One region of the Halomonas sp. ATBC28 genome, then DNA from elsewhere that is predicted to be linked to it. Evidence: predicted binding sites of a transcription regulator. Region 1 holds the regulator's gene; each other region holds the start of a gene.

Region 1 (7,497 bases):
GCTGGTATGGCTTGACCCCCGCGGGCCTCAAGACACCAGCATCGACCCCGAAGCACAGGCTCAGGAACCTGGCCACGTGCTGGAAAATGCCGAGATTACCCTATTCGGGGATAACGGCAGTGTCATGCAGTCGCTAAAAACACCGCGCCTTATCCATACCCCGCAGCGCAGCGAAACCTGGACGGAAGAGCCCGAGGCAGTACTGTATGACAGCGAAAACCGTCAGTGGCTGGCCAGCGCCGCTGTAGGCACGCTCAACACCGCTACCCAAGCCCTGCTGCTGTCAGGTTCGGCTCGACTGTTTGCACCAGATGAAGGCTGGCAGCTAGATACCGAGCTACTGCACTATGATGGCCTCGAGCAGCATGCCTGGAGTGACACACCGGTATTGATGCAGCAACCGCCGCAGCAAATGAGCGCTTCACGTATGGACGTTTGGCTTAACACCAGCCAGGTTCGCTTAACGGATAATGTGCGCGGCACGCACCCCCCGGCCACACAACGCTAATAGGAACCGCCATGAAAGCCATGATTTCCCCAGCCCTGCTCTACACTGCACTGTTCGGTTTAGCGATACCTTTATCAGTGTTAGCCCAAACCAACTCATCTTCCCAGGCCCCAGTGGAAGTGGAAGCCGACCGTTTAGATCTTGATCAGCGGGCAGGCACAGCTGTTTATACTGGGGATGTGGACATTCGCCAAGGCGAAATGCAACTGCGCGGCGAGCGGGTAGAGATCGAACGCAACGACGCGGGCGAACTCTCGACAGCCACCGCTACCGGTGAGCGCGCCTACTTGCGCCATCAAGGCGAAGGGCAAGAAGGCCCCACGGAAGGCTGGGCGCGGCGGATTATTTATCACGTCGCCGAGCGTCGCGTAGAGCTGATCGACCAAGCCGAACTGACCCAGCAAGAGGACACCTTTAGTGGCGGTCGCCTTGAGTATTTTATTGACCGAGAAGTGATTCAAGCGCGCTCTGACGTTGATGGCAGCGAGCCCCAGCGCATACGCATGACCCTTCAGCCTGAACAATAGGGAGCCTAGCTGTGGCCACTGCTGACACTGCGCCGATCAAAACCCTTTATGCCCACCACCTGGCTAAAAGCTACAAACGCCGCCGAGTGGTCAAAGACATCAATCTGGAGATATCCCAAGGCAGTGTCGTTGGCCTTTTGGGCCCCAACGGCGCGGGCAAAACCACCTCATTTTATATGATTGTTGGGCTGGTCAAATCCGACGCTGGCAAGGTGGGTATCGACGATGTGGATTTAACGCGCGCCCCCATGCACGAGCGCGCAGCCGCGGGGATTGGCTATCTACCTCAAGAGGCGTCTATTTTCCGCAAACTCTCGGTTGCCGAGAATATTATGGCGATACTCGAGACCCGCAAAGAGCTTAACCGCAGCGACCGCGAACAGCGCCTGGAAGCGCTACTCGAAGACTTCCATATCACCCATATTCGCGACAACCTGGGCATGAGCCTTTCGGGCGGCGAGCGCAGGCGTGTAGAAATAGCCCGCTCGCTAGCCACAGAGCCCGCTTTTATTCTGCTCGATGAGCCTTTTGCGGGCGTTGACCCCATCTCGGTAGGTGAGATTAAAACCATCATTCGTGCACTGAAACAGCGCCATATCGGCGTGCTGATCACCGATCACAACGTGCGTGAAACACTAGACATTTGCGATATCGCCTATATCGTCGGCGATGGGCAAATCATCGCCAGTGGCTCGCCCGCCTCGATTCTCACCAACCAAAAAGTAAGGGATGTGTATTTGGGCGCCGATTTTCGCCTGTAATGTTTTTGCCTTAATTGCCCCTAAATAGCGCTTTAAAACAACTTTACGACCAATGGCATGCTTATTGCACTTGCGCCAAGCACTCACTCGCACTAGGGTGGAGCATTCTGATTAACGAGTGGTTCTCAGATGGTCATGAAAGCTTCTCTCCAACTGCGTATCGGCACACAGCTGACCATGACGCCCCAGTTGCAGCAGGCCATTGCGCTGCTGCAACTCTCTACGCTGGATCTTCGTCAAGAAATTCAGCAGGCCCTCGATGCCAATCTCATGCTGGAGCAGGAAGATGAATTTAGTGAACAGGCTGTCAGCGAGCCTAAGGAAGAAGAGTGGTCAGAGAGCATCCCTACTGAGCTCTCGGTAGATAGCGACTGGTCAGATACCTATCAAGATATGGGAAGCCAGGGGGGCAGCAGCAGCGAAGGCCCCGACTTTGAGCGCCAGGCAGCCGGGCAGAGCCTTCATGGCCACCTGCTGTGGCAACTCGCCATGACCGATTTTAGCGCTCGCGAGCAGCTTGTCGCGGAAAGTTTAATCGACGCGCTAGACGCCAACGGCTACCTGACCCAGCCGCTCAACGACATCCGTGAAGGGCTTCGTGCCCAGGGCATTGACGGGCTAAGCCAGCGCGAAGTGGAAACCATTCTACTCAAGCTCCAGCAGTTTGAGCCGACCGGCATATTTGCCCGTGACTTGCGTGAATGCTTGATGCTGCAGCTCGCCGCTCTCCCCGATGATACGCCACTGCTGGTTCCCGCCCGCCGCTTGGTGCGGCAGTTTCTCGAAGCGCTTGGCAAAGACGATATGCGTCTGCTGAAACGCCGTCTAGGGCTCGACGACGAACAGCTGGCCGATGTCATCCTGCTTATTCGCAGCCTAGACCCACGCCCAGGCAGCGCCTACGGCGACACCGATGACAGCTATGTCACCCCCGATCTAGTCGTCCGCCACGATAATGAAGGCTGGCATTTAGAGCTCAACCCCGAGGCCCTGCCACGGCTGCGCATTCAGCCCGACTACGCCAGCTTGATTAAGCGTGCGGATAAAAGCGATGACAACCAGTTTCTCAAAGAGCACTTGCAGGAAGCGCGCTGGTTGATCAAGAGCCTCTCTAGCCGAAACGATACGCTGCTGCGTGTTGGTCGCGAGATCATTACCCGCCAGATTGGCTTTTTAGAGCACGGCGAAGAAGCCATGAAACCACTGATACTGGCCGACATTGCCGAAGCCGTGGAGATGCACGAGTCGACTATTTCACGGGTAACGACGCAAAAATATATCCATACACCCCGTGGTGTGTTTGAACTCAAATACTTTTTCTCAAGCCAGGTGAGCGGTCAAGATGGCGACAGCCACTCCAGCACCGCCATCCGTGCACGACTCAAGAAACTGATTCAAGAGGAGCCGCCCGGCAAGCCGCTTTCAGACAGCCGCTTAGTGACGCTATTAGGCGAAGGAGGGATTCAAGTGGCGCGTCGTACGGTGGCGAAATACCGTGAAGCCATGGGCATTCCCTCTTCCAGTGAACGGCGTCGTTTGCGCTAACTTCGTTAACGTTTCAGGGAAACTCTCGACAAGGGCTTTGCAACGCGGCAAAAAGGGTTACAATCGAAGTACAGTCCGATGGATAAGGAGCACGTCAATGCAAGTAAATATCACTGGTCATCACGTAGAACTGACTGACGCCTTGCGTGACTATGTCAACGAGAAGCTTGAGCGTGTAGAGCGCCATTACGACAATATAACTACGGTGCAAGTCACCTTATCAGTGGAGAAAGAGCGCCAGCAGGCCGCCTGTACGCTGCACGCCGCAGGTGCTGACTTACATGCGGAAGCCCTAGACAGTGATATGTACGCCGCTATCGACGCACTAGCGGACAAAATCGACCGTCAACTCGTTAAACACAAGGAAAAAGCACAAGCTCGCGCCCAAGGCGCCGGTGTGCGTTAATTCAATGACGTTGGAAACCATACTCCCCCCGGAACGCGTTCTGTTCGACGTCCCCGGGGGCAGCAAAAAAAGGGTGCTGGAGTTTTACAGCACCTTTATCGCCCAAAATATCCCCAGCCTGGACAGCCAAGAAGTGTTTAGCCGTTTAATCGGCCGCGAGCGCTTAGGTAGTACGGGTATTGGTAACGGCGTGGCTATTCCTCATGCGCGTAGCCCCCACTGCAACGCCCCTATCGCTGGATTTTTGAAACTGGCTGAAGCGATCGATTTTGACGCTATCGACGGCGACCCGGTAGATCTGGTGTTTGTCCTGTTGGTACCCGAAGAGGCAGATGACACGCATCTCTCACTACTGGGTCAGGTAGCGACCATCATGAATGATGCGGACACGCGCCAGCAACTGCGTAAAGCAGCCAGCCAGCGCGAACTGCTTGAGCTGATTACCGCCAAAATTCGCGAGCAATCAGCGGCCTAAGGGTCTGAAACCCTGTTCAGGGCAGATCACAGCAGGTTATCCGCTCACCACCCTCAACGCAGCTTGATCAAAGCAAAGAGAGACTCTATGCAACTGGTGATCATTAGCGGCCGCTCCGGGTCAGGTAAATCTATCGCCTTGCAAGCGCTGGAAGATCTTGGCTACTACGCGATTGATAACCTCCCAGCTATGTTGCTGGGGTCGTTGGTGGATGAACTGCGTGACCAGGGCGACCGAGCACATTTAGCGGTGAGTATTGATGCCCGCAATTTGCCGGGAGCTCTGGAGCGCCTGCCCTCTTTATTAGACGAGTTGCGCCAGCGTAAAATCGACTTTCAAGTTATTTACCTGACCACCGATGCGCGCATACTGCTTGAGCGTTACTCAGCAACGCGTCGCCGTCATCCGCTGACCCGCGATAGCGAAATGACGCTGGAAGAGGCGATCAATAAAGAAGAGACGACGCTAGAGGATATTCGCGATCTGGCCGATCTATTGATCGATACATCACGATTATCGGTGCACGATTTACGCCGTCGCATTACCGACCAAGTAGCCCATCAGCGGCGCGACAAGCTGACGCTAACGCTGGAATCGTTTGGGTATAAACGCGGCGTACCGTTAGACGCCGACCTGGTCTTCGATGTGCGCTGCCTGCCAAATCCGTACTGGGATCCAACGCTGCGCCAGTTCACTGGCCGCGACGCGGAAATCGTGGCTTTTTTGAACAGCTATCCGATTGTTGATGCCATGAGCGACGACATCTTGGCCTGGCTAGAGCGTTGGCTACCCGCTTACCAGAATAGCCAACGTAGCTACATGACTATCGCGATTGGCTGTACTGGTGGCCAGCACCGCTCGGTCTATATGGCCGAGAAGTTAGCGGAAAAATTGACTCCTAGCATGGGCGAAGTTCAACTTCGCCACCGCGAACTGGGTCTGCACTACACCATAAGCGAACAGTTGGCCGCTCCCCTCGTCAGCGCTTCCACACCTAACGAGCGGCCAGAGACCTCTTAAGCGCGTCTATCCATTAATGACACCACTCGGCGAAAAGGAACCAGGGTGCCAGAACGCATACTTACACTTACCAATCAACGCGGGCTACACGCTCGCGCGGCGACAAAACTGGTCAAATGCGGCCAACAGTTCACGGCAAACATACGCGTTTACAAACAGCAACAGGCCGCCGACGCCGCCAATATCATGTCACTGCTGATGCTTGCCGCACCTTGTGGCACCGAGCTTAGAATCACCGCCGAAGGCGATGACGCCGAACAGGCGCTTGAAGCGATTCAAGCGCTGTTCGACGCCCGCTTTGAGGAGGATCAGTAAGCCGCCGCTTGGCTTGTTAGTCCCCCGCCACGGTCATGGCATCAATCAACCAGCTACCCGTGTGAACACTGCCACGGGTATCAGTGTCATCGCCAATACCTACTAAGCCAGCAAACATCCGCTCCAGGTTTCCAGCAATGGTGAACTCTTCGACCGGGTACTGCACCTTTCCATTTTCGACCCAAAAACCTGCTGCACCGCGGGAATAGTCACCGGTCACACCGTTGACACCTTGGCCCATCAACTCAGTCACCCAAATACCCCGCCCCATCTCTTGCAACAAGCTTTCGCGTGATTGCAGTGGCGTTGCTAAACGCACGTTACGTGCCCCACCGGCATTGCCCGTGGTTTGCATATCGAGACGACGAGCGCTGTAAGAAGAGAGCATATAGCTGGCAATGCGTCCCTGATCGATAAAGCGATTATTGCGCGTTTGCACGCCCTCGCCATCAAACGGTGAGCTTGCCGTGGCGCCAATCTCCATTGGCCGCTCTTCGAGACTAAACCAGTCGGGAAACAATGGTGTACCGAGCCGGTCGCACAAAAACGAGGCCTGCCGGTAAAGCGCACCACCGGCTAACCCACCGAGCAGGTGGCCAATCAAGCCACTGGCCAACGATGGGTCAAACAGCACCGGAAAGGTGCCCGTTGGCGGCCGTTTAGCACCTAGCCTGCGCAGCGTACGCATCGCGGCTTCGCGCCCCACCTCAGCGGGGTCACGTAGCGCCTTGGGGTCACGGGCAGAGGTGTAGTCATAATCACGCTGCATACCGCTCGCGTCTTGGGCAATCAGCATGCAAGAAAGAGAGTGACTACTGCCCTTTTGGGTACCTAAAAAGCCGTGGCTATTGGCGTAAACGCGCACCCCTTCGCCACTGGAGAGAGACGCGCCATCTGACTGTGAGATGCCGTCAACGTCTCGCCCCGCCTGCTCGCAGGCAAGCGCTAACTCAATCGCCTCATCCGTTGTGAGCGCCCAGGGGTAGTGCACTTTTAGATCGGGCAACTCAGTAGCCATAAGGGAGGCATCGGCCAGCCCTGCGGCCGGGTCTTCGCCGGTATAGCGGGCAATCGCCAGCGCTTTCTCTACGGCTGCCTGGATCGAGGCACTGCTGGCATCAGTGGATGAAGCGCTGCCTTTACGTTGACCCACGTATAGCGTGACGGCAATGCCTTGGTCACGGGATAACTCAACCGTTTCAACTTCGCCCAGGCGTACGCTAACGCCTATACCCTGATCGACGCTTGCGCCTACTTCGGCAGCATCCGCGCCCAAGCGCTTCGCCAGCGCTAACGCCTCTTCGGCGCGCGCGGTCAATAGCGACTGCTGCGCGGATGCATCAAATGCCTGTGCCATATGGCCTCCTATTTCAACCGAATGCCTCTCAACAAAAGTCTTGCAAGAGAGTGTCATCGGCGAATCAATGTTGTACTCGCAGCTGGTATAATGCCGCCACGAATCTTGTCTGTGAGTCACACTATGCGTAAGCAACGTCCCGATCCCGTTGAAGTAGAAGAACAGGAAGAACGCCCTAGCAAGTCGCAACTCAAACGCGAAATGCATGCCTTACAGGCACTTGGGGAAACCTTAATCGCCATGCGACCGGCGGAACGCGCCCGTTTCCCCCTCTCTGACGATATGCTACGCGCTATCGAGGAAACCTCGCGTATTCGCTCCCATGAAGGTCGCCGCCGCCATATGCAGTATGTCGGTAAGCTGATCCGTAAAGAGGATCTTACCGCCATTCAAGCCGTGTTCGACTCCATCGATCAGGAGCAAGAGCAGCGCGACCACGCGTTCCACCGACTGGAAAAATGGCGGGAACGCTTAATTGACGAGGGCGATGCGGCAGTTGACCTGTTTATGGCGGAGCACCCCGACGCCGATCGCCAGACACTGCGTCAATTGATTCGCAACGCCCAGCGGGAACGCGAACAGG
Region 2 (7,497 bases), on a different contig from region 1:
CCTCAACCATCGCCCGATCAATCGGATCCTGATGCACATTGCGGATAAAATTACCGTCAATTTTCAAATAATCGACGGGCAACTGCTTCAAATAACTAAAAGAGGAGAGGCCGGTACCAAAGTCATCCAGTGCAAAGCGACAGCCGTACTCTTTAAGGGTGACAATTATTTCACTCACGCTTGAGAGTTGGGCAATGGCGGTGCTTTCGGTAATTTCAAAGCAGAGCGTGCCGTGGGGCAGGCCTGCCATGGCGACCTGAGTAATAAGGTCGTGACAAAAATCCGCATCGGAAAGCGACGCACCTGAAAGATTGATCCCCCATAAGCTGTGAGGTGGCAGCGTCGCATGGCGGTTTTGATCCCCTAGCCAGGCTAGGGTGTTACGAATCACCCAGCGGTCAATGCGCTCCATAAAGTGATAACGCTCGGCAGCGGGTAGAAAGCTACCTGGCGCGATGATCTCTCCATGCTCTTCAAGTCGCAGCAGAATTTCCCGGTAGCCAGGGCCAGTGGCGCAAATGGCTGCAATGGGTTGGGCGAAAAGACGGAAGGTGTCGTTATCCAAGCCATTTTGCAAGCGTTGTACCCACTGCAGTTCGCCGTGTTTCTCCAGTAAAGCATGATCGTCAGGCTGATAGCAGTGGATGCGATTGCGGCCTGCCTCTTTCGCGGCGTAGCACGCAGCGTCAGAGGCGTGGAGAGCCTGGCTCAACTGCATGGGCTGAGCGGCGTTGAGTTCAACCAAGCCAATGCTTACGCCGATACCAAAGGTATGGCCCTGCCAAGAAAAACGATACTGCTCGATATCACAGCGTAACGCTTCCGTAATCGTCAATGCTCGCTCTATACCGCAATCAGGTAGCAACAAAGCGAATTCATCGCCACCCAGACGGGCGGCGATATCGCTGCTGCGCACATGGTCTTTAAATTTTAACGCCAATTGACGCAGCAACTCATCTCCAGCGAGATGGCCGCAGGTGTCATTGACGATTTTGAACTGATCGAGATCCAGGTAACACAGCACATGGTGGCCATCGTCGCGATTAAGTAGTGCAGTCAGTGCTGATTCGAAGGCGCGGCGGTTGAGCAGGTCGGTTAGGTTGTCATGGCTGACCTGATAGCTCAGCTGTTCGGTCAGCTGGCGAGTGAGGCTAACATCTTGAAAAACGACCACTGCACCTAAGGTAATGCCGCTGCGCGAACGTATTGGTGAAGCGCTGTGTTGGATGGGGGTATGCGAGTGATCACGATTGACCAGTAGGCAGTGCTCGGTGGAGTGAACCGGAGTTAGTTGGGTGAGAACTTGCCGGGCTGGGTTGTTTAGCGGTTGGCCACTGGCTTCATCGAGTAATTGATACACCACGTAAATGGGTTTATCCATGGCCTCTTCGAGTGTCCATCCGGTCAAGCGCTTAGCTTCCGCATTGATAAACGTTACGTTGCCACTAGCGTCACAGGTAATGACGCCATCACCGATCGATGCCAGGGTAGTGCGGGCAAGGTCGCGTTCGCGGTTTAACTGCTCCTGCAGCTGTTTGCGCTCGGTAATATCGCGCACCATCCCTGAGCGCTCTGACGCGGAACCGCTGGCTCCTTCGCTGACTTGTATTTCAAGGTAGCGTACCTGCATATCTGCGCAGCGGCGTTTAATTTCATGGCGTGCTCCGGGGCTAAGGGAGCGGGTTGGCAATAGCTGCGAGACAGGTTGGCCAATAATCTGTTTGGCGTCGACCTCGAAGAGTTGCTCCGCCCCAGGGTTAAGGCTGGTCAGGGTGCCGTCTGCCTGCCAGGTAATCACGCCATCGCGGAGATTGCGAAGCATCACGCGGGTATGTCCAACGGCGCTTTCAAGGGCAGCAGTTACGCGATTATAGCTCGCCGCTATTTCGCCCACTTCGGTAAACGGGTCGGCGTCAATTCGCTGGCGCATATCACCTTGTTGTTCATGTTGGCGCATATGCTCAATCAACTGGTTCAACTCATTTTTGGCGCCATGCTCGGCGAGATTGAGGCCCATCTTTTCTGCTTCAGGTGAGACGCGTATGGGCAGGAAGCGCCGGGTAATGCGGAACAGTAGCCATGCGCTGCCAAAGCTCCAAACGCCGCACACCACAACGCCGATCAACTGAACGCCAAACTGAGCGGATCGAGACAAGCCACTATCCATCAGTGTTAAGTCAGCGACCCAGGGCAGTGCTAGCGTACCCCATACGCCCGCGACGAGGTGCGAGGGTATGGCGCTGACTGCATCATCAATATGTTTGCTTATCAGCCATTCGCTGGTCAGTACCATCAGTACGCCACTAACCGCACCCAGCCCAAATGCCGCCGATAAGGAGATCACATGAGCGCTGGCGGTGACGGCGACCAAGCCCGCAATGGCGCCATTAATCGCATACATAACGTCGGCGTAGCGCCGAGTGCGTAGCCCCATCAGCATGCCCGAAAGGATGCCGCCGACGGCGCCCAAAACAGTATTGGCTATTATGCTGGGTATTTGCTCGGTAACGGCCAGGGTGCTACCGCCGTTAAAGCCAAACCAGCCTAAGATCATAAACAGTGCGCCTAACATGGCGAGGGGTAAGTTGCCTGAAGGGAAGGCAGTAGGTGGTTTACCGTGGCTGAAGCGTCCGCTGCGTGGCCCAATACACAGTACCGCTGCCAGGGCGACCCAACCGCCTACGCTATGTACGACCGTGGAGCCCGCAAAGTCGACAAACCCTAGCGCCCCTAACCAGCCTTCCGCGCCATCCAAAAGCCCGCCCCATGCCCAATGCCCAAAAACCGGATAGATAACCAAGGCTATCCAGAGGGCCGTCCAGGTATAGGCTAAAAAGGGCATACGTTCTGCCACTGCGCCCGACACAATGGTAGCGGCGGTGGCGCAGAACATTGCTTGGAAAATAAAAACGGTAATCACCCAGTGGCTGGAGGCTTCTAATTGCCAACCAAACAGCGTTGTGCCGATTAAGCCGTGGTGAGAGTCGCCAAACATGAGACCAAAACCGACTAACCAAAAAATACTGACGGCAATGGCAAAGTCCGCTACGTTTTTCATAGCGACGTTGATAGCATTCTTGGTGCGCGTAGTGCCCGCTTCCAGGCAGAGAAAGCCAGCTTGCATCACAAATACCAGAGCAGCGGCCCAGAGCACCCAGAGCATATCGAGCAACGAGCTGTCCAAATTTAGCGTGGTAGGCATGGTGTTTTCCTTAGTATCTTTTGGTGCAAGTGCGCTTCTTTTTGGTGCTTTGTTTGTTTTAAGCGGAAGGAGGGGGAACCGTTGCACCGGTGCTAGCTGACTGCTATTCAGGTTTCCTAATAGAAACTAAGCAATTGTTATGCCGCTAATAGTGAAGTCATCCTTTTTAACGCTAATGGCAGCATTAATTACTGATTTTTAGAAATAAAATAGCGTTTTCTACTGTGTTAATGCGCATTGATTGGTGATATTTTTCAATTAGTTATAGATCTTCAATTGTGGTTCATAAACGCTGAAAAGGGAGTGCATCAAGATGGCGCGTCAAACGGTAGTTTTGGGAGCAGGCATGGTCGGTGTCAGCATTGCCTGGCATCTGCGCCAGCGTGGGCATGAGGTGACCCTAGTAGATCGCCTTCAGCCTGGCCGCGAAACCTCGTTTGGCAATGCGGGTATCATTCAGCGGGAAGCGGTAAGGCCTTACCCTTTTCCCCGCGACGTTAAAACGCTCCTCAGCGTTTTACCTAACCGTCGGGTAGATATTCGTTACCGCCCCACGGGTATGGTCAACGCCGCCTCCCCGCTATTGCGCTACTGGATGAACTCAGCGCCGAAGACTTACCAGAAAATCGTGCCGGAATACGCCTCACTGATTCAGCTTTCGCTAAAAACCCACGGCCCGATGATTGAAGCCGCAGGCGCTGAGCACTTGGTGCGCAGGCAGGGATGGCTTGAGCTATATCGCACGCCTGAAAAACTTGCTGCGCGGATAACCGAGGCCGAAGAAGCACGGCGCCTTTATGGCGTGCAGTTTGAGCAACTGGATAAGGCGGCTCTTGCGCAGAAAGAGCCCTCTTTGAGTGACACCATTATCGGCGCAATTCACTGGCTTGATCCCTGGACGGTTGCTGATCCAGGTGGGTTAGTCGCGGCTTACGCCCAAGCGTTTAGTAATGATGGCGGGCGTATTTTGCAGTCGGATATCAAGTCGGTTCAGCAAATGGGTGATCGCTGGCAGGTCAATACCGCTGCTGAAGCGTTAGAAGTAGATGACGTCGTCGTGGCGCTAGGGCCCTGGGCGGGAAGCTGGCTAAAAGAATTGGGCTACCACTTTCCTACCTTTGTAAAACGTGGCTACCACATGCACTACGCGCCTCAAGCGCCAGCCAAGCTAAATTTCTGGGTTATGGATGCCGAGGTGGGCTACCTGCTGGCGCCGATGAACGCAGGGGTTCGCTTGACTACCGGCGCTGAGCTGGATCGCTTGGATGCGCCTGCTGATGTCAATCAACTGGGCGCCGCCGAGAAAGTGGCACGCAGCGTGTTCCCCTTGGGCGAGCGACGCGATGACGCCCCTTGGAAAGGCGCGCGCCCCTGTTTGCCCGATATGAAGCCAGTGATTGGGCCTGCGCCAAGGCATCCAGGGTTGTGGCTTGCCTTTGGCCATGGCCATCAGGGGTTCACTCTGGGGCCCGCCACTGGTCATCTAATGGCGGATATGATGGAGGGGCAGCCCACGGCCATCGATATGGCACCATTTCGTGCTGATAGGTTCTAACTAGCGCTTTATTTATTAATGATCAGGCGAGTTAGGCCGATAGTAATAGACGCTAGCACCAGTAATAGAGACGGTATCTTTGCGCGTGATCTAATGCTTTGCTAGTTTATAAGTACATTTGCACACCATGAGGTGGATATATGGATGTAGGCATCAGCAGTTCAGTCAGTGCATCGCTGTATATGAATCAGGCGCAAACCGCCGAACAGGCTCAAATGCAGGTTTTCAAAGAAGCTTTGGATACGCAAGCTGATCAAGTAACTGAAATAATGGCCTCTGCCGATACTGGCGCGCAGCCAGATTTAGCTAAAGAGGGCACCCTAGGTACGCAGGTAAATACCTTCGCCTAGCCCCCGGCTTTGGTGGTGGTTAACATCGGCCTTGTGCCACTTTGTAAGATTAAAACGCTGACTTGTTCAGCGTTTTTTTTTGGCCTTTTTCAAGAGCGTCACATTTGACGCCACCCGCGACAAAAGCCGCCTCCAAGCGTTACAATTGTCGCAATGGACATGGCTCAACGCGCGGTGGCCAGTTAGCGAAAGCTGCTGAGTGAGTGCTGCGAATGAGACCCTATATTTGAAGAGGCACAATGAAAGAGACTCAATTAGCCCGTGAAGCCGAGCTTCGCAGGACATTCGCTATTATTTCGCACCCCGACGCCGGTAAAACCACCATTACCGAAAAAATGCTGCTATTTGGGAATGCCATCCAGTTAGCCGGCTCGGTGAAGAGCAAGCGTAACGATCGCCATGCAACGTCAGACTGGATGAAGATGGAGCAGGAGCGGGGGATCTCGGTAACGACCTCGGTGATGCAGTTCCCCTACGGCGGCCGCATCGTCAATCTGCTGGATACACCGGGTCACGAAGACTTCTCTGAAGATACCTACCGTACGCTTACGGCGGTTGACTCTGCCTTGATGGTGATCGACGGCGCCAAAGGTGTTGAGGATCGCACCATTAAATTGATGGAAGTGTGTCGTCTGCGCACCACGCCGATCCTCACTTTCATCAACAAAATGGATCGCGATATCCGTGATCCCATTGAGGTGATGGATGAAGTTGAAACGGTACTGAATATCCAGTGTGCGCCGATGACCTGGCCGATTGGCATGGGTCGCCACTTTAAGGGCGTTTATCACCTTTATAACGACGTGATTCATCTTTATACCCAGGGGCAGGGTAGCCGCATTCCCGAGGATAAGCGCATTGAGGGTTTGGATAATCCCGAAGTGGATGCTGTGCTTGGAGAAGAGCAGGCCGAAGAGCTGCGCATGGAAGTCGAGCTGGTGCGCGGTGCCTCCCATGAGTTTGATCTGGATGCTTACCGGAGGGGGGAGCTTTCACCGGTCTATTTCGGTACCGCCATGGGTAACTTTGGTGTGCGTGAAATGCTTGACGGTTTTGTCGAGTACGCGCCGCCGCCCCAGGCCCACGAAACCGATACGCGGGTAGTCACATCTGATGATGAGCGCTTCACCGGCTTCGTGTTTAAAATCCAGGCCAATATGGATCCCAATCACCGCGACCGCATCGCTTTTTTGCGCGTCTGCTCGGGTAAGTACGAAAAGAACATGAAGATGCGCCATGTGCGTATCGGCAAGGACGTTAAGATTGCCGACGCCTTGACCTTTATGGCCTCCGACCGCTCCCAGGTAGAAGAGGCTTGGCCCGGCGATATTATTGGCCTGCATAATCACGGCACGATTCAGATCGGCGATACCTTTACCGTGGGCGAAGATATGCGCTTTACCGGCATACCCCACTTTGCGCCTGAACTCTTTAAGCGTGTGCGGCTGAAAGACCCGCTGAAAATGAAGGCGCTACAAAAAGGCTTGCAGCAGCTCTCCGAAGAGGGCGCTACCCAGGTCTTTATGCCCATGGACAACAACGACCTGATTCTCGGCGCCGTAGGTACCCTGCAGTTCGATGTGGTCGCCCACCGTCTCAAGGAGGAGTACAAGGTCGACTGCCTCTATGAAGGTGTCAATGTCCAGACAGCTCGCTGGGTCTACTGTGAAGATGCCAAAAAGCTGGAAGAGTTCAAGCGCAAGGCCAGTGCCAACCTGGCGATCGATGGTGGTGGTTATCTCACCTACATTGCGCCTACCCGGGTGAACCTGCAGATGACTCAGGAGCGTTGGCCGGATATTCGCTTCCAGCCGACCCGTGAGCACTAACATGTATAGGTAGTCCCATGCTGGTTGATGCCCACTGTCATCTCGATTTTACCCAGTTTGATAAGGATCGAGCGGAGGTGTTTGAGAGTGCCAAGGCAGTGGGTGTGGCGCACTTTGTGGTGCCGGGCACTACCCGTACCCGCTGGCAGCAGGTGCTGGCGCTTGGCGCACGATCGGATACCGCGGTATGCCTGGGGTTACACCCTTACTTTGTCGATGAGCATCAAACCGAGGATATTAACGCGCTTGATTCTCTGCTTGGCGAGCATCCTGAAGTGGTTGCCGTGGGTGAGTGCGGTATTGATGGTCGTTTTACCGATACCCTTGAAGCTCAGTGGTACTACTTTGATGTCCAGCTAAGATTGGCCAAACAGCATGCACTCCCAGTGGTGATTCACTGCGTCCACGCCAATGACAAGGTCGCGAAGCGCCTTCGCCAGCTTGCGCTTCCCAAAGCGGGGTTGATTCACGCCTTCTCAGGTTCCATTGAGCAAGCTAACAAGTTTCTCGACTTGGGTTTCAAGCTGGGATTGGGTGGCGTAGTCACCTACGAGCGCGCCA
Region 3 (7,497 bases), on a different contig from region 1:
TCTAGCAGCATGGGAAGGTGCTCATTATCCGTGGTGAGCAGGTAACCGAAGCTAGGGAAGGTGCATAACCAGTCTTCCCAAGTGACTTTCTCGGGTTTCGGGATAGCGTCAAGGTTAATACTCACGCCTACATCAGCGCTCTCCATGAGCATTAAGGTGGTACCGAGGAGACCGGCCTGACTAATATCTTTAGCGGCGATAGCCAAGCCCGCTTCAGCAATACAGGGAAGTAGTTCGATGTCGCCACGCAAACGCTCAGCGGGCGCCGTTGTGGCCGCGTTCCAATTCAGATAGGGCGCTTGATAGGCGCCGCGCAGGTCGATAGCCGCCACTAATAGCTGCCCAGGCCGCGCCGCAAAACTGCTCAGCAGGCATTGGGCTCGACCCAGGATGCCGACCGCCAATTGCGGCTGATTGGAGCGAAGGTTGGTGTGGCCACCGACGATGGGAATGCGGAAGGTGTCGGCGGCCTCACGCATGCCTTTGGCAATTAGTTCAGCGCTTTCTGGGTCATGGCTCCATAGAGCATTGACGATTGCCTGGGGCCGCCCGCCCATTGCGGCGATATCACTGACGTTAACCATCACCGAACACCAGCCAGCAAACCAAGGATCCTCGGCGACGAAGGCGGTAAGTAGCCCTTCCATCGCCAACAGTGTGTAGCTTTCGCCGCTGGGAATGGCCGCGGTATCGTCGCCGTTGGGATGCCAGCCATCGGGCAGTGCTGTCAGGTTGGGAGCGATCCGCGCGATATCGGCCTTATGGGCAAGACCACTATAGTCGTGCACTTTCTGGAGCAGTTCTGTTAGGTCGAGTCGTTGCTTTTGGCTCATGATGCTTGTCTCAGTGCGGGGGCTGAAAGGATCTTAAGCAGCCCAGGCGCCAGCTCAGCGAGAGGTTGGCGTTGACGCCCAGGCACAACAAAGCCGCTAAGAGGAGAGTGGCAAGGGGGGTAGTGGGTAAGGTCGGCCTCCATTACCACATGAGGTCGATCAAGGATTAGCTCCTTGCCAATGCTTCGCCAGTGCAGCTGTTGAAAAAGAGCCTCATTCTGGGCCTGTACCCGGGCCAAAAAGCGTTGGCAGCCCAATGCATGAGCGCTGGAGACGGCCAGCCGAATCAGCGTGGAGCCTAGGCGGCCTTGGGCGCGGAAGGCTGGGTCAACAGCAAGACGCGAACCATGCCAGAGTCCAGGTTCTGATTCGTGAATACGCACTGTCCCCACCACTTGCTCATACCATCCTCCTGTGCACCCTAAAGCGACGAGTAGGTGGGCTGAGTCATCGATGGCATCTCGGTCGTCCTGATCAAATATTGCCTGCTCATCGCAGAAAACGCGCCGCCGCAATGCCATTGCTTCATCGGTTTCCCAAGGCAGGCTCGCCCACTTGATCCGGTAGTTGGAATAGGCCGAATAGGCGTCGGATGTTGACATCATCGGGCACTCCTCTATTAAGCGTTTCGCGTGCTGTTAGCGCTCGTACTCAGACAACGTTGAACAGGCACCGCAACGCCCGCAGCCCGCTTTGATATCGATAGAGCGCAACGCTGCGAGCTTGAGACGTCTGCCCAACGGCGCCAGGATCGACTCCATAAAGTCGGCGCTGGGCGGCTTATGATCTTCTAATGGCGTGCCGTTAATCGGCACGAACGGCACTACAAAGGGATAAACGCCGATTTCGATTAGGTGTTGGCAGGTTTCCAGAATGGCCTCGCGGGTATCCCCGAGCCCAGCAAGAATATAAGTGCTGACTTGCCCGCGGCCAAAGACGTCAACAGCATCGCGAAACGCCTGCATATACTCTTCGATGCCAACCTCTGCCTTGCCTGGCATTAGCGTTTTTCTTAGCGAAGGTGTGACCACTTCGAGATGCATGCCCAGGCTGTCAATGCCAGCTTCCTTCATGCGGGCATACCAAACGGGATCCTTCGGTGGTTCGCACTGCCCTTGCAGCGGAAGATCCACGGCCGCTTTGATGGCCCTGGCACTTTCGCAAAGGACGCTGGCTCCTCGGTCAGACGTGGCTGGCGTTCCGGTAGTCATGACCATATGTTTGACACCGTCGAGCTCGACAGCGGCCTTAGCCACCTCGGCCAGTTGGTCTGGGGACTTATGCGCAATGGTGCGCCCGGCTTGGAGTGATTGACCAATCGAGCAGAATTTGCAGGCTTTGCGCCTGCTCTCATAGCGGATGCATGTTTGCAGTACCGTCGTGGCCAGTACATCGCGGCTATGCAAGGTGGCGATATGCGTGTAGGGGACGCCGTCAGCGGTTTGCAGGTCGTAGAAGTGGGGCGTATCTGCAAAGGTAATATCGGCCATAGGAATCGTGTTTTCAGTCAGCCTATGCCCTTCATCACCTGACACTACGCTAAACGGTGAACGCCATGCCGACTGGGTATAGACGGGCACCATCATAGTGATTCCATCGATGGTTATTGCCTGATGGTCAGAAGGGCCAGCGCCGCCCCGTCGGCTGACATGCTCTTGTGATGCATCCTGCAGGCGTACGCCATGGGTTTGAAGTTCGGTGAACAAGCGTGAGCGATCGGCGAGCTTACTCATCTTCATCTCCTTGGGCATTATGGCTCTGAGCGGAAGTGGCCAGTGGCTGGCAGCAGTGGGCGGGCATATCGTTAATGGCTAAGCTCAACAGTTCAGGGCGCGCATAGTGGCCCACCGAATCCATCATTCGCTTACGCTTGGTAATCAGGGCGAAATCCAGGTCGGCAATGACGATGCCTTCTCCTTTGCGCAGCGGCTCGGCCAAGTGCTTACCTTCTGGCGAGATAATGGCGGTGTTACAGCCATCACGCAGAGCACGTTGTAGCGTGGTGTCGGGGGTAATGGATTCGATTTGGGAGTCGGTTAGCCAGCCGGTGGCGTTAACCACGAAACAGCCCGCTTCAAGGGCGTGATGACGGATGGTTACCTCAATTTGATCCGCAAAGACTGGGCCGACCAGCGAGCCAGGAAACTGGCTGCAGTGGATCTGCTCGTGCTGGGTCATCAGGGCATAACGTGCCAACGGATTGTAGTGCTCCCAGCAGGCCAGGGCGCCAACACGGCCCACGGCGCTATCCACCACCTTCAAGCCCGAGGCATCGCCCTGGCCCCAAATCATGCGTTCGTGGTAGGTCGGCATGAGCTTGCGGCGTTTCAGCAACAGACGCCCGTCGCTATCAAAGATCAGTTGAGTATTGTAGAGGGTGCCATGATCACGCTCATTAACGCCAAGCACGACGACGATGCCCAGGGTGCGAGCGCGCTCAGCGACAGCATCAGTGATTGGGCCTGGTACCACCACGGCCTGTTCATACAGCCGTAAGTGCTCGGCGCCACAGGCCACGGCGGGGTAGACAAATGAAAAGTACGGATAGTAGGGAACGAAGGTTTCGGGGAACACGATCAGCTCAGCCCCCTTGCTGGCCGCTTCGTCGATTGCATCCAGTACCTTGACCAGCGTGCCGCCAACACTCTCAAGATCGGGAGAAAGCTGAGCGGCAGCGGCCCGCACTATGGTGGTTTCTGTCATGTTTGCTTGTGCCATGGCCGCTGCTCCCCTTAGACCGTCCAGGTATCAATGATCAGTGCATCGTCGCGCACGTGAAGCAGCTTAAGGTCAAGCACATCCAGTGGATTGATCGCGCGGATGCCCTCAATGAGTGACGGTTCGCCATGACCATAGAGTGCTTGAAGAGCAAAGCGGCAGGCGTAGACCTTGCCTCCCTCGGCCATAAACTTGGTCAACTGATTGTTGAAATTCATGTGGCCGGGAAACGCTTCATCGCCCAGGGTCGGGAAGCCACGCTGGACACCCAAAGTGACGCCAGGGCCATACAGTAAGATGGAGGTTTCAAAGCCTTTACGCAGCAAGCGCGTTGCTTGCAGCATATTCACGAAGCCGATCGACCCCTCAAAGGCAACCGTATGAAAAGTTACCAGGGCTTTTTCGCCTGGTTTCGCTTTTACGTCTTCAAAAACCTTCTCTTCGTAGTCGACCAGAAAATCGCCTTTCTTGTTGAGTGGTTGCGTCACTGTAGGCATGTCTAAGCTCCGTTTATTGCGAGTGGGAGAGTCGTTAACCGCCGTGCTTACACAAGCGGTACGATCAATACGGAGCAATCGACGTGCCAATTGATATGCTTATTGATCCAATCAATTGTCGATCATGTAGGTCGCTCTAAGCTTAAAAATTGACCAAATTTTTAAGCTAAAAAAATAATAAAAGGCTAATATTTCAAAAAAACTGTTTTTTTCACCTTATTTGTGCACTAAAAGTATGTTTTGCACCATTAAGTACATATGCAATCAATTTTTTATTTGTGCAATCTTTAGTCCATCAGTGATAAGTTTTGGGCGATAAGAAGGGTAGGTAACAATGTTTATTTAACGACGGGGAAGATATGCATACATCTGAGCTGGAACGCTGGCGAAAACGTTTAGACAAGGAGGTCAGCCAGCCAGCTTATCGTCTGGTCGCTGAATTGATTGCTGAAGATATCGGTAGTGGTCGGCTGCAGCCCCGCGAGCGACTGCCCCCGCTGAGAGAACTGGCGGGGGCTTTGAGTATCAATTACACGACGGCGGCGCGTGCCTATAATGAAGCTAAGCTGCGTGGTTTGATTGACTCGCATCCGGGCTCGGGCACTTTTATTAAAGGTAAGGCAGTGTCAGTGAAGCCGAGCAGTGGTTATGAGATGACCATGAACCTAATGATTGAGCCCGCGATACCGACGTTGATTGAACGAGTACGCGATAGCGCTATCTCGGTGTTGGCCCAGCGTGATCTTTACTCACTGCTGCGTTATCAAACCTTTGGTGGCAGCCATCATGACCGTGTGGCTGCGCTCCAATGGCTGGATCGGCGGCTGGACAACACGACACTGGAACAGGTCTTGATATGCCCCGGTATTCACAGCGGCCTGGTTGGGTTGCTGATGCAGTTGGTAGTCCCAGGTCAGCTAATCTGTGTCGAAAGCTTGGTCTACCCTGGCCTAAAGGCTATTGCGGCTCAGCTCGGGCTGACCCTGCATTCATTGGAGCGTGACTCCGATGGCCCCCTTGTTCGCTCCTTCGAGGATATCTGTAAACAGGGGCAAGTGGCCGTTTTGTACATTAATCCCACCATCCAAAACCCCACGACGACGACTATTCCCTTGGGGCGTCGTGAAGCTTTGGCCGATGTTGCCTTACGCTATAGCATCCCGATTATTGAAGATGATGCTTACACCATGCTCAGCGAAGAGAAGGTCGTCCCTATTGCTAACTTGGCCCCTGAGCTCACTTACTATCTGACGGGGACTGCCAAGTGTTTCGGTCCCGGTTTGCGATCAGGATTCCTACACGCCCCCACCAAGCGACAGGCGCAGAGAACCGCTGGCGCGCTTCGAGCCACCTCGGTGATGTCCAGCCCGCTGATTGATGCCCTGGTCACCGAGTGGATAACCGATGGGACGGCGGATGCCATGCTTAAAGCGATCCGTATCGAGGCCATTGCCCGCCTTGAAATAGCCGAGAAGATTCTGGGACGTCAGCGCATCGTGTCTGCCAAAGGTGCTTTCCACCTATGGCTTAAGCTGCCCAAGCACTCTGGCTGGAATCCTTCAGAGCTGGCGGTGCAATTACGTTCACATGGCGTTAGTGCGGTTGCCAGTGCTGCTTTTAGTACCGACAACCATCCCCCTGAAGCTCTGCGCTTGTGCTTCGGTGGTCAACTGACAAGAGAGGACTGGGAGGAAAGGCTGCATTATGTGGCGGATATCATCGACCAACCTGCCTATCTGTCATCTCTGACGATGTAACCTTGGTCAACTGTCCTAGTGACGGTTTGGTATTGATTAGCCAGACGAATAGCAAAAGTGGTTTAACGCCCATTATCTTCGGCGATGAATGACAGGAGTCCTCATCTCCCTGGTTTAATGCACGCTGTGGGGCACTACCACGGTGTGGGAATTTGCGATCCGTAGTCTGATCCGGCTTTTTTGAGGCCTTCTGAGCCTGTACTTGTCAGCTGTGCATAGGCATAGTCCTTAAGTTAGTTTGAACGCTAACAAAGCTATTTATCGCCTAGCTGGTTCGGTTTCGTTTAGGAGGTGCCCGTTAATATGTTGATATATATTGTCTTTTTGATGATCTTTGTGGGCGTGACCGCAGCTCTGTATCAGGTGTATGAAATTCATTACAACATCAACGTCGGCAACGATAAAAAGTTGTCGAAGGCTGATAAAAGCCACTTACAAGCGCTTTCTGACCAAGCCAAAACCGCCACGCAAACCCATGCCCGGCCAGACTTTGATCAAGCGGCAGCCAATGCCTTGAGCCCTAATCTCGATCAGGATATCGCACTGAAGGCTTTTGCTGAAGAGGAAAAAGGCGTCTACGCGATTCCTTTGTTGCGGCGTAAAGCGCGGTTGTGTTTTAACGGCGATAGCAGTGCGAATGTAAACAGCGTAAAAGTGCGTCACTTGCCGTTTTGGAAAACAACGCTGCCGCATACCAATATACGCGCAGCGTTGATTACACTGGTTATTTTGAACTGTTTCTTGGTTCAGCTACTGGCTGCCATGAGTGTTTATACGCTGGGTTATCCAGTCTCGATGCCTTGGCTGGCTTGGCTAAACGACCCCATGGCAGTCATGCTGCTGATTTATGCCTTTATCGTTACGTCACTGCTTATTACGAAGTTTGATAGATATATGCACGACCTCTATCAACTCGGCAAGCTGTTTCAGAAAAAAGCTGTTTAGCCGTCAGTGCAGCGCGTAATCTCATCGGCCAACTGCTCCAGCAGCGCATCGTAGAGACCTGCATCCAGCGTCAGACCTACGCCCAAGGGATCCATGACGCCGATATAAGCGGACGTATCCCCAAAGACGTTATTGACCATCTGCGGATTGAACTGGGGTTCACTAAACACACACTGGATATTTTCATCATTCACCAGCGTTTGCAGCTTCTCGATACGCGCAGGGCTAGGTGAAGAGGCATCGCCAATGGAGATGGCCCCAGCCGCGTGCACATTAAAGGCCTCCTCAAAGTACTGGTAAGCATCATGGAAAACAATAAAGCGTGTGTCGGCGCTGCTGGCCAAACGATCCTGAATATGTTCCTGAAGGCTGGTTAAGTCCTCTTTCCCCTGGGCGGCGTTGTCGCGATAGTACGCTGCGTTATCAGGGTCGATCTCACTTAACTGTTCGGCGATGGCATCCAGCCAACGGCGGGCATTGGCAGGATCCAGCCAGGCATGGGGATTCATGCCGGTATGGCTGTGATCATGGCCGTGGTGGTCATGATCGTGCCCACTTTCGTCATGGCTGTCTGCATAGTGGTGGTGTTCGTGATCGCCGTGATCATGCTCATGATGATCGTGATCATGGTGCCCGTGACCGTGTTCATCCCTATCGTTGAGCGCAAAGGTCGCGCCTTCGCGGTATTCCAATGTGGTGATGCCAGGCACATCCATTAGCTCAAGGTGGCGTGCATCACCCGCCAGG
Region 4 (7,497 bases), on a different contig from region 1:
GTGTTATCAATATCACTGTCGCCATACTGATAGTTGCCAAAGGCTTGAAGGGTGGGCAACCGTCCCGCACGGGCAATTTCCACACCGCTACGTGATACCTCAATACCTGCCTGTTGCGCCAAGACTTGAGGGTTAAGCTCAAGGGCTTGCTCTACCCAGTAGTCACGACTGCTGGGCTCAGGAAGTGCAATCGGCATGCTGTCGCCCAGCGCTTCAATGCTGGCGTAACGCTGGCCAGTTAACTGCTCTAATGCCTCAAAAGCCACCTGCAGGTTGCTCTCTGCGGCAATGCGATCAGCCCGGGACTGGTCGAAGGTGGCGCGGGCTTCCTCAACTTCGGTAATCGCAATCAAACCGACCTCAAACTGCTCACCCGCCTGCTCAAGCTGACGGCCAATGGCCCGCTCTTGGGCAAAACGCGCTTCTAGGACTTCGTAAGCACGCAGAATGTCGAAATAGGCGCTAGCTGTATCGATTAGCAACTGCTGTTCAGTGGCTGCCAGCAGGTATACCTGCTGGTCAATCTGGCGCTCGGCCTGGGTGACTTGTCGGCGGGTCACTTCATCATAGAGCGCTTGGGTGGCTTCCAGGGTGAGCGATACGGTGTTGTAACGGTCATCACCGGCACTCGCGCCCCCCGTGCCAGTACCTATTCCTGTTCCCGCTTGGGTCGAACCCTGGCTTTCATACTGCTCATTATGCGCCACAGTGCCCGACGCGTTGATTTGGGGAAGTAAGCCACCTCGAGCAATATCTCTACCTGCTTCAACGCCCAAATATTCTGAGCGTGCCGAGGCAAGTGCAGCGTTATTGTCTAACGCATCACGGGTAATCGTGATGAGGTCGGCAGCTTGAGCAGGCAATACAAAAGAAGCGGTGAATACCGCTAATAGTAAGGGTCGTAAAGGGGCATTGACTGCCCAGTGTGCCAGTCGCATGGGATTGCCTCTAGATATCAGCGTCAGGTTGGCGAACGCACTAAATCACTCAGCGCACTTATTCAATCAAAGCACGGTGCCACTCAAAGTACGGTGCCACTCAGAAAGATGAGCATTATAGTTACATTCATGTATGTATGCTAGCCTTGAACAATCGAAAAATGTGTGAACAGCCTATTGTCAAGTCGCTTCCAGCTTACCTTAGTCCAAAGCATGATGCGTTGGCGATTAATGCGGCGCTCTTTTACGAAATTCCCGTGTGTCGATGCCCCATTTATTTAGCCGTGAAGCAAGCGTCGTGGGCTTTATGCCAAGCAGTTCCGCCGCTCCACCTGCCCCTGAAACTTTACCTCCCGCCTGCTCCAGAGCGGCAATCGTGCTCTCCCGCTGGCGCTGACTCAGCGCATGTTCGGTAAGCAGCGCTACTTCACGTCGCTCCCCGCTGGCTTGGGTCGCCGTAGACATCAGGTTAGTAAGGCCTGTCGTAGGCAGCGGCTCCCCTAGCAACAGGTCGTCAAACATCAAACGTCGATCCTGGGTCACGATGACCTGGCGCTCGATGATGTTCTCCAGTTCACGAATATTGCCCGGCCAGGGGTAGCGCTGCAGAATTTCCAACTGGGCCGGGGGAATGCGCACTCCCGGCTTATTAAATTTCAGGCAGGCACGCTGTAAAAAGTGCCGTGCCAGTAGTGGCACATCTTCTATTCGTTTGCGTAACGGTACCGAATCGATTGGGAACACGTTGAGGCGAAAATAGAGATCTTCGCGAAAATGGCCAGCGTCAATCATGTCACGCAGCTCGCGGTTGGTGGCGGCAATCACTCGCACATCGACTTCTCGGGTACGGTTGTCGCCGACGCGCTCAAACTGCTGATCCTGCAACACCCGCAGCAGCTTACTCTGTAGCTCCAGGGGTATTTCACCGACCTCATCCAAAAACAGCGTGCCGCCGTGGGCAAGCTCAAAACGCCCTGGACGATCCTGTACCGCGCCAGTGAACGCCCCTTTTACATGACCAAAAAACTCGCTCTCAAACAGGTCTCTCGGAATAGCCGCACAGTTGACGCGGATCAACGGCCGATCACTGCGCGTGCTACCCGCATGAATGGCGCGGGCAATCAGTTCTTTGCCGGTGCCCGACTCGCCGCTGATAAGTACGTTGGCACTTGTGGGGGCAACCAGCTCAATCTGCTGGATCAGCTTTGCCACCGCCGGGCTGTTGCCGACAATATCGCGGTGGTTAAGCTCCGCTTTTATCTCTTCTTGAAGGTACTCATTCTCTAGCTCCAAACGCTGCTTGAGTGACTCTACCTCAGCGAGGGCATCACGCAGCTGCTGCTCAGCGCGCTTGCGCTCGCGAATATCGCGAAATAGCACCACCGCCCCGACCAAACGACCCATCTCGAAAATCGGCGTGCTGGTGTACTCAACAGGAATCGCTTCACCATTTTTATGCCAGAACACTTCGTTATCAACGTGATGCACCTGGCCGTCGCTAAACGAAGCATGAATAGGGCACTGCTGCACTGGAAAGTGGCTGCCGTCAGCGTGGGTATGGTGGAACATGAGGTGCGCGTCATGACCCACCATATCCTCAGTACTCCAGCCCAGAATGCGCTCAGCGGCGGGGTTAACAAAGGTGGTTTTGCCCTCGGCATCCAAACCGTAAATGCCCTCGCCTGCTGCGCCCAGAATTAGCTGGTTCTGCTTCTCAATCTGCTCGAAAACTTGCTCGACACGCTGCCAGCCCACCTCGCCCTGGCGGTGCTGGCGTCCTAACTCTGCTTTTGCACGCCGCTGCTCGGCTTTATTGCGATCAATCAGTGTAAATAACAGCTGCGAAGAGCCTTCGATATGCTGGGCGTAGACTTCTACCCGGTAAGGCTGGCGCAGCATGTCTAGCATCACCAGGTCATCCGACCAGGCCGTTTTTTGCACCAGTGTCTCATCGGTAAAACTCACCCATAGCGGCAGTGAAGCACTCAAACGATGGCTAAACGGTGACGTTAAGGAAAGTGCACTTTCAATACACAACAATTCGCAGGCAGCGGGATTAGCCGCTAGCAGCTGATCTGCAATCGGGTCGACAACAATCATTGCAAGCGGTGAATACTCACCCATAAGTGCTGAAGCTTCGGTCTGCGCAGCCACTCGCCCTACCATTGGCTATTACCTCAATGTTTAGAGATGATCCTTCTCTTTAGCTTTCAATTCCCGCGCCACTTACGAGTTTTCGTTAAATAAACAACGAAATATCGTTATTTACGATTTTTCGTGCCTTTTAAAGGCCCCCTCTCAAAGTTTTAAAAATTAAAATAATAAATTAATAAACAAACACTTAAAGATAATAAGCCCTAACTGGCACGCAATTCGCAATGCCTTTGTTAGCGCCGCATGCTTAAACCATTACGCACCAAGACGGCGCAGCCATCTGTTTTTTTGCTCCTGTGAGGTGAACGTCCATGAAAGACAACAACGACCACAGCAGTCTCGGCAACCCGTTCGACCACCGTCAATCTCTCATTCATGGGCGGCACTGTGATTGTCACGACTGCCAGCCTTCAGGTAACACCACCATTACGCCTGTCCAGGCAGGTCCCTCTTCAGCGCCCACCGATACTGAAGCAATGATGGATCGTATGGTGGAGAGTGCCTTGGTTCGCGGTATGTTCGGCCACAGCGACATGCATCGTCGTCAATTTATGAAGTTGATTGGCGGCGGCACGGCCGCAGCAGCATTAGCAAGTTTGCTTCCCATGGATGCCATTAAAGCAGCGATTAAAGAAAATTTAGGCCCCCTGGAGAAAACCCAGCTTAATATCGGATTTGTCCCCATCACCTGCGCCACACCAATCATCATGGCGCACCCCATGGGCTTCTACGAGCGCTATGGCTTGGATGTATCCGTTATCAAGACCGCTGGCTGGGCCGTGGCTCGAGACAAGTCGCTGAACCGCGAATACGATGCGGCGCACATGCTTACCCCAATGCCACTGGCTATGACCCTTGGTGCTGGCTCCAACCCCGAACACTTCATCATGCCTGCCGTTGAGAACATCAATGGGCAAGCCATCGTGCTGCACAACGACCATCAAGATAAACGCGACCCTCAGCAATGGAAAGGCTTTACCTTCGGCGTACCTTTTGAGTACTCCATGCATAATTTCTTACTACGCTACTACGTGGCTGAGCATGGCCTTGACCCTGATCAGGACATTCAAATCCGAGTCATTCCACCGCCGGAGATGGTGGCCAACCTTCGGGCGGGCAATATCGACGGCTTCTTGTCACCTGACCCCTTTAATCAGCGGGCGGTATTTGAACGCATCGGCTTTATCCATCTTCTGACCAAGGATATTTGGGACGGACACCCCTGCTGCGCCTTTGCCACTAGCGCACAATTTGCGCGTGAAAACCCTAATACCTACGGCGCCCTCTTGAGGGCGATTATCGACGCTACCCAGTACTCATCAGACCCAGCCAACCGTTCTGAGATCGCCGAGGCGATTGCGCCCACTAACTACCTCAACCAACCGGTAACCGTTATCGAACAGGTGCTGACCGGCACCTTTGCCGATGGCCTGGGTGAGGTTCAACGAGTGCCTGACCGCATCGATTTCGACCCCTTCCCCTGGGAGTCAATGGCGGTATGGATCCTTACCCAAATGAAGCGCTGGGGCTACATCGAAGGGGACGTGGATTATCAGCAGGTAGCAAGAGACGTCTACCTCGCCACTGATGCCCGAGAAGTAATGCGCGAGCTGGGCTACGACGCCCCCGAACAGAACGCGCGTAATTACCAAATCATGGGTAAAACCTTTGACTACACGCAACCCGAAGCCTACCTCGAGAGCTTTGCAATCGGGAGGAGCTAACATGGATCGCACAACTACTGAGTGGAATTTCAGTCTCAACGTACGCGCCAGTGTGCTCGCTGTGGTGCTTTTGGTTCTAGGCCTGGGTATATGGGAAGGCCTTAATCATGTTCCCCTTCTGACCGGTGGAGCTGGTGAGCTAAGCGAGTACGAACAGCTAATGGCCGGTGCTAATGAAACCGCCAAGGTTCCCCCTCCTTCTGAAGTTTTGGTTCGTGCCTGGGAAGAGTTATCCAACCCTTTTTATGATGCGGGCCCTAACGATAAGGGGATTGGTATTCAGCTTGGCTACTCTCTGTATCGTGTGCTTACGGGGTACCTGCTGGCAGCAGCCATTGCGATTCCACTCGGCTTTCTGATTGGCATGTCGCCACTGATGTATAAGGCGCTCAATCCCTATATTCAGGTATTGCGCCCTATTTCGCCGCTGGCATGGATGCCATTGGCGTTATTCATCATCCAGGATTCCGAAGCCTCAGCGATTTTCGTCATCTTCATTTGCTCTATATGGCCCATGCTTCTCAATACGGCATTCGGGGTCGCCGGGGTGAGAGAAGATTGGGTCAACGTCGCCCGTACCCATGAACTCTCGTCGCTGAAAACCGCGTTCAAAGTCATTCTGCCCGCCGCGGCGCCAACCATTCTAACCGGTATGCGGATCTCCATCGGTATTGCTTGGCTGGTGATAGTGGCCGCTGAAATGCTCGTTGGCGGCACCGGCATTGGCTACTACGTGTGGAATGAGTGGAACAACTTGGATCTCACCAGTGTGATCTTCTCCATCTTAATGATCGGTGTCGTCGGCATGCTGCTGGACATGTCCCTGGCCTATGTGACGCGCTTTGTGACCTACGCCGAATAGAGTAAGAGAGCGAACACAAAGAGCAACCGAGAGGAGTTAACTATGAGTCACGCTTTTGTTGAAGTGCAGCAGGCCGCCAAGCGCTTTCCTGGCGCTACAAAAACAGCACCACCACTAACGGTATTTGAGAACGTTAGCTTTCAACTGCAAAAGGGTGAGTTCGTCTGCATCATTGGCCACTCAGGCTGCGGTAAGTCGACCATTATGAATGCCCTGGCAGGCCTGGATCAGTTCTCCGATGGCTCCATGGTAATGGAAGGCAAAGAGATTAATGGCCCAGGACTTGAGCGCGGCGTGGTATTCCAGAACTACAGCCTGCTGCCCTGGCTCACCACCTTGGAAAACGTGCGCTTTGGGGTTCGTGCCCGCTGGAAAAACTGGAGCGAGCGCGAAGTCACCGAGCACAGCATGAAGTACCTGGAGCTGGTGGGGTTGAAAGAAGTCGTTGATCGCAAGCCTTCCCAGCTTTCCGGCGGCATGCGCCAGCGGGTGAGTATTGCCCGCGCCTTTGCCACCAAGCCAAAGCTGCTGCTACTGGATGAACCGTTTGGGGCGTTAGACGCGCTCACCCGAGGCGTTATTCAGGACGAGCTGGTCAAAATCTGGACTCAAGACCAGCAAACGGTGTTCATGATTACCCACGATGTGGATGAAGCGATCCTGTTGGCAGACCGTATCTTCTTAATGACCAACGGCCCAGAGGCACGTATTGCAGAGGCGGTGGAGATCGACCTGCCTCGGCCGCGTAACCGCGCCGAGATCATTAAGCATCCCCACTTCTATACCATCCGCAATTATTTGGTCGACTTTCTGGTTAACCGATCAGGCGACCTTCGCGTTCAGGAAAATGAACCCCAAGGCATGCGGTACCCACCATCGATTAACCCAGTCAACCTGGACGCAGCGGTTGATGCGCCCACTCACCCACCAGAGGCAACCCCAGCCGCTGGTCATGAAGAAAAACTAGTGAAGTTTACCCCTAAGGAGATTCGTCATGGATAAGCTCGAAATGCGTCATACCCTGCTCGCCGCTAAAGCGCGTAAAAAAATGAGCTGGGACGATATTGGTAAAGCCGTGGGTATGTCACCGGTTTGGGTGGCCTCCGCCTGCTACGGCATGAACAGCGCCAGCCCAGATGTAGCACATAAACTCTGCGATACCTTGGGCGTAGAGAGCAATGTCGCCGATGCTTTGGTAGCTTTCCCCACCAAAGCCTGGGATGAAGCGATTCCCCAAGACCCGTTCATCTACCGCCTGTATGAAGTCGTTGGTGTTTACGGCGAGACCCTGAAAGACGTAGTGCAAGAAAAATTTGGTGACGGCATCATGAGCGCCATCGACTTCACTATGGAGGTCGACAAAATCGAAGACCCCAAAGGCGACCGGGTACTGCTCACCATGAACGGCAAGTTTTTGCCCTATAAGTCTTGGTAAGACTCAAGTGAAAGACTCGACCCTCGCTACGCTGCGCTCAACCGCCGAACGGTAACCGGCACCGAACAGCAGCAGGTGGTTTAATAGCGGGTAAAGCTGAAACAACGCTTCACGCCTCGGCCAGTCGGCCGGGGCGTCGCCGTTCCAGTAGGCGTTAAAAAAGGCCTCCCCTGGAGAGCCAAATAGCGTCAGCATCGCCACATCCACTTCCGGGTAGTGGCGATATACTGCTGGGTCGATAATTGCCGGCCCTTTGGAAGTGAAAAGCACATTCCCTGACCACAAATCTCCGTGCAGCAAGCTGGGCGGTGCATCGGGCAACCAACTCTCCAAATCGTGGGCCAAGCGCTCGATACGACTGCGCAGCTCGCCGTTCAATAGCCC

Evidence for each region. Region 1 encodes sigma-54, which starts transcription at its own class of promoters, with help from an activator protein. Its sites were predicted from a motif close to TGGCACNNNNNTTGCTNT; they were not measured.
Region 2: a site for sigma-54 is predicted at 3,330-3,347, ahead of amt (ammonium transporter). Genes of this name have one in related genera too.
Region 3: a site for sigma-54 is predicted at 4,120-4,137, ahead of E0L35_RS19465 (MSMEG_0572/Sll0783 family nitrogen starvation response protein). Genes of this name have one in related genera too.
Region 4: a site for sigma-54 is predicted at 3,301-3,318, ahead of E0L35_RS07445 (CmpA/NrtA family ABC transporter substrate-binding protein). Genes of this name have one in related genera too.

The regions. Positions count from the first base shown of each region.
Region 1 is NZ_VCQL01000006.1:162,076-169,572, reverse strand. It holds gene lptC (LPS export ABC transporter periplasmic protein LptC) at 1-508, shown strand, start outside; gene lptA (lipopolysaccharide transport periplasmic protein LptA) at 520-1,035, shown strand; gene lptB (LPS export ABC transporter ATP-binding protein) at 1,047-1,796, shown strand; gene E0L35_RS08750 (RNA polymerase factor sigma-54) at 1,926-3,341, shown strand; gene raiA (ribosome-associated translation inhibitor RaiA) at 3,439-3,747, shown strand; gene E0L35_RS08740 (PTS sugar transporter subunit IIA) at 3,752-4,222, shown strand; gene rapZ (RNase adapter RapZ) at 4,310-5,242, shown strand; gene E0L35_RS08730 (HPr family phosphocarrier protein) at 5,288-5,557, shown strand; gene pmbA (metalloprotease PmbA) at 5,574-6,914, opposite strand; gene yjgA (ribosome biogenesis factor YjgA) at 7,038-7,497, shown strand, end outside.
Region 2 is NZ_VCQL01000016.1:81,315-88,811, forward strand. It holds gene amt (ammonium transporter) at 1-3,202, opposite strand, end outside; gene E0L35_RS18000 (FAD-dependent oxidoreductase) at 3,516-4,757, shown strand; gene E0L35_RS18005 (putative motility protein) at 4,898-5,107, shown strand; gene E0L35_RS18010 (peptide chain release factor 3) at 5,347-6,936, shown strand; gene E0L35_RS18015 (TatD family hydrolase) at 6,954-7,497, shown strand, end outside.
Region 3 is NZ_VCQL01000018.1:100,057-107,553, reverse strand. It holds gene E0L35_RS19485 (sll0787 family AIR synthase-like protein) at 1-833, opposite strand, end outside; gene E0L35_RS19480 (MSMEG_0567/Sll0786 family nitrogen starvation N-acetyltransferase) at 830-1,438, opposite strand; gene E0L35_RS19475 (MSMEG_0568 family radical SAM protein) at 1,472-2,566, opposite strand; gene E0L35_RS19470 (Nit6803 family nitrilase) at 2,559-3,551, opposite strand; gene E0L35_RS19465 (MSMEG_0572/Sll0783 family nitrogen starvation response protein) at 3,566-4,048, opposite strand; gene E0L35_RS19460 (PLP-dependent aminotransferase family protein) at 4,408-5,805, shown strand; gene E0L35_RS19455 (hypothetical protein) at 6,109-6,750, shown strand; gene E0L35_RS19450 (zinc ABC transporter substrate-binding protein) at 6,747-7,497, opposite strand, start outside.
Region 4 is NZ_VCQL01000005.1:183,524-191,020, reverse strand. It holds gene E0L35_RS07455 (TolC family outer membrane protein) at 1-938, opposite strand, end outside; gene E0L35_RS07450 (sigma 54-interacting transcriptional regulator) at 1,167-3,092, opposite strand; gene E0L35_RS07445 (CmpA/NrtA family ABC transporter substrate-binding protein) at 3,404-4,816, shown strand; gene ntrB (nitrate ABC transporter permease) at 4,818-5,678, shown strand; gene E0L35_RS07435 (ABC transporter ATP-binding protein) at 5,721-6,680, shown strand; gene cynS (cyanase) at 6,673-7,113, shown strand; gene E0L35_RS07425 (fructosamine kinase family protein) at 7,117-7,497, opposite strand, start outside.